DNA from 3 places in the Virgibacillus tibetensis genome. Region 2 is predicted to be linked to each of the others. Evidence: riboswitches for the same ligand, from Rfam matches in the RefSeq annotation. Region 2 holds a riboswitch; each other region holds the start of a gene.

Region 1 (3,546 bases), on a different contig from region 2:
ACCACTTGCAAGGTCATCATTAGGAAGTACATAGTCTTCGTAAGGCTCAATCTCAAGTGTAATTCCTTCATCTTCTAAAAGCGGTTTTGCCTCTTCTAAAACTTCTGCATGCGGAACACTTGATGCGCCCACGGTAATTACATTCTCGTTTGTAGAAGAAGAACTACCCCCACCACAAGCTGCTAATAGTAAAACCAATATTGCCGATACTAAAACTAAGATCTTTTTCATGTTGTAATCTCCTTTAAATTTTTATTGATGATACTGGGTTTTCGAATTTATCTTTTGTCCAATTTACTGGAAATATAATCTCCCAGAAATTGAAAAATAAATACAATGATAACTATTATAATTGAACAAATTAAAACAATTTCAAAATCACGCCGCTGAAAGCCAGAATAGTAAGCGTAGCTCCCTAAACCTCCTGCGCCGATCGCGCCGGCCATAGCAGTATAGCCTATTAAGGCAATTGCTGTAACAGTCAGGCCTGAGATAAGAGCTGGCATAGACTCTGGCAGCAGTACACGGAAAATAATAGTTCGTGTTTTTGCTCCCATAGATTTAGCTGCTTCAACAACTCCTTTATCAACTTCCCTCAATGCAATTTCGACAAGTCTTCCATAGAATGGAGCTGCACCGATAATTAAAGCCGGTAAGGCAGCATTAGGGCCACGGATCGTACCAATCAGGAAATTGGTAAAAGGGAATAGTAATAAAATAAGAATAATGAAAGGAATAGCGCGAAATACATTAACAATGGAAGCTACGATAATATTGATGAATTTATTCTGCCAGATTCCTCCTTTCATTGTCAGAAATAGTAATAACCCCAGTAAGATTCCGAAAATAAATGTACCTGCTAAAGCAATTACAGTCATATATAATGTTTCATAGGTCGCTTCCCAAAGTTTATCGATATTCACTTCTTTTAATAAGTCAGTCAGCATCCCGGATAACCTCCAATTCTACTGAGGTTTCGTCTCTTATAAAGTAAGTTGCTGCATTAACTTCATCAGCTTCTCCCAAAAGTTGAACAAATAAATTCCCATAAGCCCCCCGTTGTGTTTGGGTTATTTTTCCTTGAAGGATATTAATATCTATAGTAAATTTTTTTGCTACCATACTAATCAAAGCTTGATTTGTAGTTTCACCAACAAAATGAAGTCGAACAATTTTCCCTTGATTGTACGTATTAATTAGATGAGTAACACTATCATCTTCTTCATTTGACCCCATTACTTGTTCAACAAATTTCTTTGTTACAGTTTGCTTTGGATGCAAGAATACATCCAAAACATCCCCCTGTTCCACAATTTTCCCTTCTTCCATTACAGCAACCTGATTACAAATTTTACGAATAACATGCATCTCATGTGTAATGAGTATAATTGTTAGTCCGAGCTTTTCATTAATACTGACCAATAAATCTAAAATGGAATTTGTTGTTTCAGGATCCAGTGCAGACGTCGCCTCATCACAAAGCAGTACTTTCGGGTTGTTAGCCAGCGCCCGGGCAATACCAACCCGTTGCTTTTGACCGCCACTAAGTTGTGATGGATAAGCATTCTCTCGTTCAGTAAGGCCTACTAAGTCTATCAGTTCTTTAACCCGTTTTTCACGTTCAGCCTTAGGTACTCCAGCTATTTCTAATGGAAATATAATATTATCTTTTACTGTTCGGGACCATAGTAAGTTAAAATGTTGAAAGATCATTCCAATTTCCTGTCTTGCCAATCGTAGCTGGTTTGCCTTTAACTTAGTAATTTCCTGATTATCAATGGTTATCCGGCCACCTGATGGCTCTTCAAGTCTATTTAACAAACGAATAAAAGTACTTTTTCCTGCACCACTATATCCGATTACTCCGAATATCTCACCTTCTTTTATGTCAAGGGTCAGTTGATCAACAGCTGTAATTGTTTTATTGTCAGTTCTAAATTGTTTACTCAAACCCTCAATTGAAATCAATCCTATACCTCCTAGTGAAAACCTAATTGCACTATATACTACATTATTGTGCCCCAATTAAAAACCAAAAAACGTCTTTCTGTAAGAGAACAGAAAGACGTTAATAATTTAACTGGGTCTTCACGTTCCCTCATCTATCAAAGCATACGCTTTGCAGGAATTAGCACCTTTCAAACTATAGAAGTTTGAAGGTTGCCGCGGGTTCGTAGGGCCAGTCCCTCCACCGCTCAAGATAAGAGATATTATTTAATTTATGTTCGATAGATACGATCATAGCATGCTATATTTCAACTGTCAACGAAAAAATTTATAGTTTAATCCAGGCTCTTTTCGTAATGACTGCTGCTTTTAATTGTCATAGTTGATATAAAAGACGAAGTAATGAAAATTTGAATTCATGACACATTTTCTCTTTCTAATGATGTTGAGCGCTTCATTTCGCTCCGGCAGAATACTTCGCTTTCCATGGGCACGGCCTCAGCCTCCTCAGAAGCAAAGAACGCGTATCCGGGGTCTTCAGACACGTGCTGTTCCCATAGGATAAGGAATGCTTCAGTGAAATTTCCTCGCACGAAGAAAATCACTTTATATTTTCGAGGAGTCTGCGTATTCTGCCTACGCTGATAAAGATTTCTTGATTAACAATTAGTTATAGTCCATAAAATCAACGTTTCATGTGTGTCTTTTCACCCTAAAAAGAAAGTTATACTAGCTACGGAAAAATGCAAAACTCCTCGAAAAATACATCCACTTTTTTCAGCAACACTTTTCACTTAATAACAACAATCTTTTTAGAAGGAGCCTTATTCTAAACCTTTACGAATAATTCCGGCTTATATTTCATCAAATAGCTATATATATTTGCAATAGATTGAAACGCATATACTTTTTCCTTTATTTCATTATCCTTTTTAATCAGTAGGCATGGAACACTCTCCACTTGATTGGCCTGCATAAACTCGGGGTATAGTGAAGCATTCATTTCATAAAAAACACCCTGTTTATGAACGGATTCAATTTTTTCGAGCATTGTCCTAGCCAAACCGCATGTACCGCAAAAAGGAGTATAAATATATAATAAATAATTCTCTTGGTTTAATTGTTCATCTTTAATTTGTTGCAATAATACCACCCTAAACTAGTAGAAAAACTCGGCTTCTTACCATTGAGGCAAAAAGCAAGGCTTTAAATTATTAAATCTCTTTGAGTAAAAATATCGGGTTAACTTCAATGCGTCTGCTTATCAAGGCTGCAGCCAAAATATGTTCAGGGGTCGTTGCAACCTCACGATACTCACTGCTAACATAAATATGATCAGCATGTGGAAGCTCTCGGGCAAGTTGCTTACGAAGTTTAATCCCTGATTGATCTTCATCTACAAAGATAAAAACTTCCTTATCGTCTAAATCATATGTTTCCAAAAGCTCATCAAAACGTTCTACTCCAAGAGTGCCATTTGTACACACTATTGTTACATCATCCGTAATAACCCTTTTGATTTGCCTCTTATCGGTTAAACCCTCTACAATAATAACTTTTTCTGGTTCATGTGTCATCATCATATAACACCCCTAAGGA
Region 2 (3,546 bases):
AAGCTGCTACGACTGGAGCAAAGGTTGCAGAATTCCTCATTGTCCATGCTAAGATATTCCACCATGCTGATTGCTCTGTTCTCGTTAATCCAAATATAATCATGAGGCCTGTAAGAATAAGTAATGATTTTTTCGTATAATTAATAAGCTGTTCCGATGTAGCAGAAGGATTTAGCGCACTCCCTACGTCTTTCCCCAGACTTGTAGCCCCAGAAAATTGGCATGGCGCTCCCCAGCCAAGTGCACAAGCCCAAATGCCAAGGAAGAATAATGCTACAAGTGGTGCAGGCAGCACCTCCATTAGGTATTGTGGTAATGCCACCAGTCCAAGTCCAGAATCAGGCGCCACGATAGCCGCAGATATTCCAAACAGAATACCTAGTATGATAAACGGGATGCCAAAAACGGCAGCTAATTTCAGTCCTTTTTGTCCTTCTTCAGGTGTTTTGCATGACAAAGCCATTTGAAAGGCCGCTTGCGCCAGGATTACATTTACCAGGAATGTTCCAAACCAAGCAACAATAATTTGTGTTCCAACACCATTTAATTCAAACATTTTCGGATTCACTGCTGCATATTCACGTAAACCATCGATGCCAGGATTTATAAAAAATGCAATGATTCCTATCGCAAACATGATAATAAAGATAAATATGTTTATCGTTTGTGTGAAGGCTATAGACCACATCCCACCCGCTTTCAAGTATGCGTACAGCAGTAAAGCGGTAAAGGCAACGGATAGTGACAATGAAATCCCTGTAAAGACGTGTACAGCCGAAGCAAAGGCAATCGCTGTTGCAACAGACCACATGGGAAAGGCAAAAGCTGTTATCGCTCCACCGATACCAAGTGCTGCTCTACCATAGCGCTCCCCGATCAGCCCAGATACTGTAACTACAAGTTTTTTTCTGAAGGGTCCAATAATAATAAAGGCAATTAGTAATACTTGGACCGTTTCGGCAACACCATACCAAATGGCTGATATCCCTGATAAATAAGATAGTTCAACAATAGAAATAAACGTGGAACCTGAAAATAATCCTGTAATGCAAAACGCTACTATCCATTTATTAAAACCGCGCCCTCCAACAAAATACCCATTATCCTTTGCAGCTTTCTTTCTGGAAATATTCCCAGCAAGAATTAATCCGAATGTGTATACAATAGCAAATGAAATTAACCACCAGCCATATGATGTCATTGTTATTCTGCCTCCCATTTATAAATCAAAGTTAAGTAATGTGAATAGTCGTATTTATGTCAGTAAACAGCTACTGGTTTCTTCTTAAAAACAAAAACCCTCCTCTCAATTAAGATGAGAGGAGGTTGATTATAAATTAGTAACAACACGTTCCAATTCATCTCATCTTTAGAATACCGGGGTATTCTTCTGAAATTAGCACCATGTAATCAATTACTGGTTGCTGAAGCCTCAAAGGGTCAGTCCCTCCGCTTCTCTCGATAAGAAAACAAACTATTCATTTTTTAAATTAAGATAAATTGTAATGATTCAGAGTAGATTAGTCAATACATTTTTATGATTTATATAAAATAGATTAGTAAGTCCTAGATGATACGATTCAGCATTTAAAAACGCTACCGCTCATACTTTAGAACAGAACGGTAGCTCATAATGAATAAAATGGTATGCTATTTTGCTCTTGGTATTCTGATAAGTAGCATCAACACAATAATCATGCTGAATGCGGTAAATGCCAGAAAGGGGATAGTGATAAACCCAAGCCAATTAATATATTCTGCACTGCATGGTATTCCGTCCGCGCATGGTTTGATTTTAGCAAATCCCGGTATCTTCTGCTCCAAATAATGAAATAAAGAAACAGCCCAGCCGATGATTGCCAATGGGAGCACATATTTCTTAACTGTAAAATCACTCTGAAATGTGCCTATTCCCAGAAGCAATGCTAGCGGGTACATAAGAATTCGTTGATACCAGCAAAGCTCACATGGAATAAACCCACGTACTTCGCTAAAGTAAAGGCTGCCTAATGTTGCGACGAGGGAGACCAGCCAGGCAGCATATAAGAAAAGTTGTCTGCTATCCAAATTCTTCATATTAGTTACCTTCTAATTCACTTTCTATCGCATTCGCAATGGCATCATAGTCAAATGGATCCTCAATCATTATGTTGTTAACCATAATGGTTGGAGTTAATTCTACGTTAAATTCGGTTACTAATTCAGTGTCTTTGTTTACTTCATCTATTTCAGTGTTATTTTTTACATCGGACTCTAATTGTTCTGTGTCAATGCCGGATATACCGTCGGCAACTTCAAGAATGGTCTCCATTGTCAGCCATTCTGTATCATGGCCGCCTGCTTGCTTGTCGTATATGCCTTTATGGAAATCCCAGTATACCTCCGGATTTTGCTTATACACCGATTCAGCTGCTAATGACCCTAATTTTGATTCTTCACCATGAAAAAGAACATTAATATAAGCAAATTGTACTTTCCCGGTATCCACATAGTCTTCTATTAATTGCGGAAAGAAGTTATCCCCCCATAATTTGCAGGATGGACATTTAAAATCTCCAAATTCTACAACTGTTACAGGAGCATCACTGTCACCTAAGGTAGGTTGTCCTTCTGTTGGCGGCTGTTTAACCAGGGAATCACCTTCACCAGTTTCAGAATTGCTATTAACTATCATGACTAATGCCACTATTAAAACAACAACAGCCAGCGTAATAATAACGATTGTTTTTAAGGGCGATTTATTTGTTTTCATCAAAGCACCTCTCCTTCGTATTTCCTGTTAATAATATCATTAATCTATTGCTCGTTTCAGGTATACATTGCATTGTTCAAACTATCGACATAAATTACAGATTTGAACAGTGCACTGTTCGTATATTTTTCTATTCATGATTTGGACATGCTTGGAATATGTATGAAGATAGGGGCTGTAAACTAGTGGTCGCTTCTGACAACAATGCATGGCACTTGGAATCTTTACATAGGGGGAAGCCTGATGGTGGAGTCAATTTTACGATTAGTCACAAGTGAGCAAAAAGCGGAGGCTATTTTAGCAAATCCGATGATTGAGTTTATTTTTATGATATTGTTTGTTGCATTTGCCGTCACACTGTTGCTACATGTAACCTTGTTCAGCAAATTAAAAAAAATCAGGAATTACGTAAAAGAGACCAATCGAATGGATATAGATCCATTAAATTTGTTTAAAGAACAGTTTGACAAAAAACAGCAGACAGAGACCGTGAAAGTGGAGACCTTCGTGCAGGAGAAGTTCTCAAGCTGGCGCGTGTATCATATGCCTGTCGTCAGTCTGATTAAAATGATACAAATGACTGTATCTATATTCATATTGATCGGTGTACTTGGAACGTTTATTGGCCTGACAATATCTTTGGGGAGTATTAATTCTGATGGAGATCAATTGGTTGAAAATGTAGCTGGTGTACTATCGGGGATTGATGTCGCTTTTTATACAAGTATTGTTGGGATGGGCTTTTCATTAATTATGACCGTACTCATTAAATCACTTAATACAGAGTATATGCT
Region 3 (3,546 bases), on a different contig from region 2:
CTTGGAATTTCTGCAGCGTCTATCTTCATAAGTATTAATTGGCTGCTCTTTATCTGGGCAGTAAACACTGATCATGTCATTCAGGCCAGCCTGGGATACTATATTAACCCACTTGTAAGTATTATGCTAGGCATCGTTATTTTAAAAGAAAAACTAACAAGGAGACAGCTTCTTTCCTTCATACTTGCTGGAATAGGCGTTACATATCTTACTGTCAGTTACGGTGTTTTCCCATGGATTTCACTACTGCTGGCTGCGAGCTTTGGATTTTATGGATTACTAAAAAAAACAGTAGATATTACTGCAATGAATGGTTTAACGATCGAGACCATGATTGTTGCACCGGTTGCACTGATCTACCTCGTTAGCATACCAGATAGCTCATTTTCAACAGATAGTCTATTTTCTGTTACTAATTTATTGTTAGCAGGCGCTGGTGCTGTTACTGCGGTCCCTTTGTTACTTTTTGCTGTCGGGGCGAAGAAGATTCCACTGGCAATGGTAGGCTTTATACAATATATTGCACCGACAATTATGCTGGCCCTTGGCGTGTTTCTGTTCCATGAAACATTTACCCGTGCACATCTTATCTCTTTCGCTTTCATTTGGACAGCATTAATTATTTATTTAGGATCTGTATATCGGTTGCCAATCCGCAGGTTGAAGGATAAAGCGCTAACTAAATAACCTCACTCTTATAGGCTACTTTCTAAAATATTGGGCTGTCCCTGTACTTGCGATTACTCGTTACAAAAGCATAGCAGTATTTCATTGAGCATTTTCGGTTACTCAAAACACCGAATAAAAATTGTTGCTTTCCGTAAGAGTCGGCTGTCCACAGCGAAATTTATAAAGCATTAAGTGAATTTTTTATAACATTGCACAATGCTTAGCGGAGGAAAAACACGAAGACTCCTGCGGGAGGAAAGGCATCGGTGAGACCCCACAGTGCGATAGCACGAGGAGGCTCACCAGCCGCCCAGCGGCAAAGAAAACACTGCAAAGTGAACGAAGTGAAGCTGAGCAGATGTTGCACTTGTACCCGGAGTGGTGAAAGCGAAGTGTATTTCCGTAGCGAAGTTACGTCAGTAACAAGTTACTTCTCCTTTTATATCAAATGCGAGATTTTAAAGAAACAAAAATTGCGATATATTACTTTTTTTAAAAATACCATTGACAAACAAGTGGTAAAGGTTATATAATTTAGAATAATTTAATAAAGATAATAAATCTCTTATCTAGAGTGGCGGAGGGAATAGGCCCTGTGAAGCCCGGCAACCTTAAAGTAAGCTATATTTGCTTTTTACGGTGCTAAATCCTACAGATCTATGGTGGATCTGGAAGATAAGAGGAGGACCGTTAAATATACGCCCTCTTCTTAGGAAGAGGGCTTTTTGATTTCCCTCCTCTTCCACAGTTAAGAAAAAAATACAAAACATTTTAAGGAGGAATTATTTATGTCTCAATTTAATTTTCACAATCCAGAAACTGTATTACTACACGGTGGTCAAGAACCAGATCCGGCAACAGGATCGCGAGCTGTACCTATTTATCAAACAACTTCTTATGTGTTCCGTGACACGGAACACGCACAAAATCTTTTTGGTTTAGCAGAAGCAGGAAATATTTACTCACGTATTGGAAATCCCACAGTCGACGCTTTCGAACAGCGCATTGCTCAACTGGAAGATGGGGTAGCTGCGGTAGCAACTTCTTCAGGAATGGCTGCTATTTCATTTGCAATCTTAAACTTAGCTAGTGCGGGTGATGAAATTATCGCTGACAGCAATCTGTATGGTGGAACATATAACTTATTTGCATCAACCCTCCCACGTTATGGAATTAACGTTAAATTTGTTGACGGCACTGACCCGGACGCCGTTGAAGCTGCAATTACTACCAAAACTAAGGCCGTTTTTGGTGAAATCATTACCAATCCTAGCCTTAACGTTTTTGATGTCGAGGCAATCGCTGCAGTGGCACATGCTCATAACATCCCTTTAATTATTGACAATACATTTGCAACACCTTATCTTACAAAGCCATTAACATGGGGCGCCGATATTGTTGTTCACTCAGCCACAAAGTGGATTGGTGGTCATGGTACTACTATTGGAGGAATTGTAGTTGATGGGGGACGTTTTAATTGGGATAACGGTAAATTCCCGGGCTTTACAGAACCAGACGCGAGCTATAATGGACTTCGTTATGTTGATGTTGGTCCAGCCGCCTTTGCGACGAAGCTGCGAGTGCAGTTATTACGTGATATTGGTGCATGCTTAAGTCCACAAAGCGCCTTTTTATTGCTGCAGGGCTTAGAAACATTGCATTTACGTATCGAGCGTCATACCAAGAATGCGGAAGTGGTGGCGGATTATTTAACTAAACATCCCGCCGTAGAATGGGTGAACTATCCCGGTCTTGAGCAGCATCCTTCTCACCAGCTAGCAAAAAAATACTTGCGTAATGGCTATGGTTCCATTATAACGTTTGGCATTCAAGGTGGACGCGAATCTGGAAGAGCTTTAATTGATAACGTGAAATTATGGTCTCATGTAGCAAATGTAGGAGATGCAAAATCATTAATCATTCACCCGGCTTCAACAACCCACCAGCAGTTGGGTGAAGAAGACTTACTGAAAAGCGGAGTTTTCGAAGAGCTTATCCGCCTATCCATTGGCATTGAGTCTACAGAAGATATTTTACTTGATTTAGATCAGGCAATAGCTGCCGCTGTGAATCAGCCAGCTCTTTTTCAAAACACAGAGGAAGATGCCATCAAGTGGTTAGTGTCATCTCCATTTGATCGCTCCAATGGAGATGTTCGCCAAAAGGCCATCGTTGTTATTGGTTCTGAAGATAACAATGATGCCAAACAACTAAAATCTTTAGGATTTAATATCATAGTGGTAAATGAATCGTCTGAACTTGCAGATGTTCCTTACGAAATAGATGCTGTTTGGGTAAAACAACAGACTATCTCTTCACCGATTATTGAACAGTTTATTACTAAACAAGGGAAAGTTCTTTGGGTAGAAGAACCAGGTGAGAATAGCAATGCCCTGGAAAAAGCGCAATCTGCCGGCGTTACAGTGATTACTAATAAATACCTTTATGAGGAAGTACTGCGCTGGAGAGGAAATCTCTCAGAAACGGTTAGCATTTAAAAAAGTTTTGCGAGAAGATTTTAACAGGCTTGGAAATAATGGGCATTCACGGTCAGTGAATGCCTGGAGGTGAAGTAAATGAAGGCCATAAATGTAGCTTTATTAGGTCTTGGTACAGTAGGGAAAGGTGTTTATCAAACCATTAACACACATCAAGAACGCCTGCGGGACATAACTGGTTGCTCCGTTCATGTTTCTACGTTTTTAATTGAACACCCAGAAAAGCATGCAACTGTGAACGGTACTACGGTAACAGATATCCGCACAATTACCGAGAACCCCGACATCGATATCGTATTTGAAGCAATTGTTGGAAAAGAGCCTGCGTTTTCCTATCTCAAAAAATGCATTCAAGCAGGAAAACATGTCATAACTGCAA

What was found. Region 2 has a riboswitch for S-adenosylmethionine ahead of QGM71_RS14935 (sodium:solute symporter family protein). Riboswitches for the same ligand answer to the same signal wherever they lie in the genome.
Region 1: it holds a riboswitch for S-adenosylmethionine, as region 2 does, so the genes downstream of both, QGM71_RS15790 (methionine ABC transporter ATP-binding protein) here and QGM71_RS14935 (sodium:solute symporter family protein) in region 2, are expected to answer to the same signal.
Region 3: it holds a riboswitch for S-adenosylmethionine, as region 2 does, so the genes downstream of both, QGM71_RS12805 (PLP-dependent aspartate aminotransferase family protein) here and QGM71_RS14935 (sodium:solute symporter family protein) in region 2, are expected to answer to the same signal.

The regions. Positions count from the first base shown of each region.
Region 1 is NZ_JARZFX010000009.1:94,175-97,720, forward strand. It holds gene QGM71_RS15780 (MetQ/NlpA family ABC transporter substrate-binding protein) at 1-231, opposite strand, end outside; gene QGM71_RS15785 (methionine ABC transporter permease) at 279-947, opposite strand; gene QGM71_RS15790 (methionine ABC transporter ATP-binding protein) at 937-1,968, opposite strand; SAM riboswitch class I at 2,096-2,207, opposite strand; gene QGM71_RS15795 (thioredoxin family protein) at 2,777-3,091, opposite strand; gene QGM71_RS15800 (toprim domain-containing protein) at 3,162-3,524, opposite strand.
Region 2 is NZ_JARZFX010000008.1:78,588-82,133, forward strand. It holds gene QGM71_RS14935 (sodium:solute symporter family protein) at 1-1,201, opposite strand, end outside; SAM riboswitch class I at 1,361-1,468, opposite strand; gene QGM71_RS14940 (disulfide oxidoreductase) at 1,651-2,067, opposite strand; gene QGM71_RS14945 (DsbA family protein) at 2,078-2,752, opposite strand; gene QGM71_RS14950 (MotA/TolQ/ExbB proton channel family protein) at 2,996-3,546, shown strand, end outside.
Region 3 is NZ_JARZFX010000006.1:25,170-28,715, reverse strand. It holds gene rarD (EamA family transporter RarD) at 1-687, shown strand, start outside; SAM riboswitch class I at 1,232-1,351, shown strand; gene QGM71_RS12805 (PLP-dependent aspartate aminotransferase family protein) at 1,458-3,167, shown strand; gene QGM71_RS12800 (homoserine dehydrogenase) at 3,246-3,546, shown strand, end outside.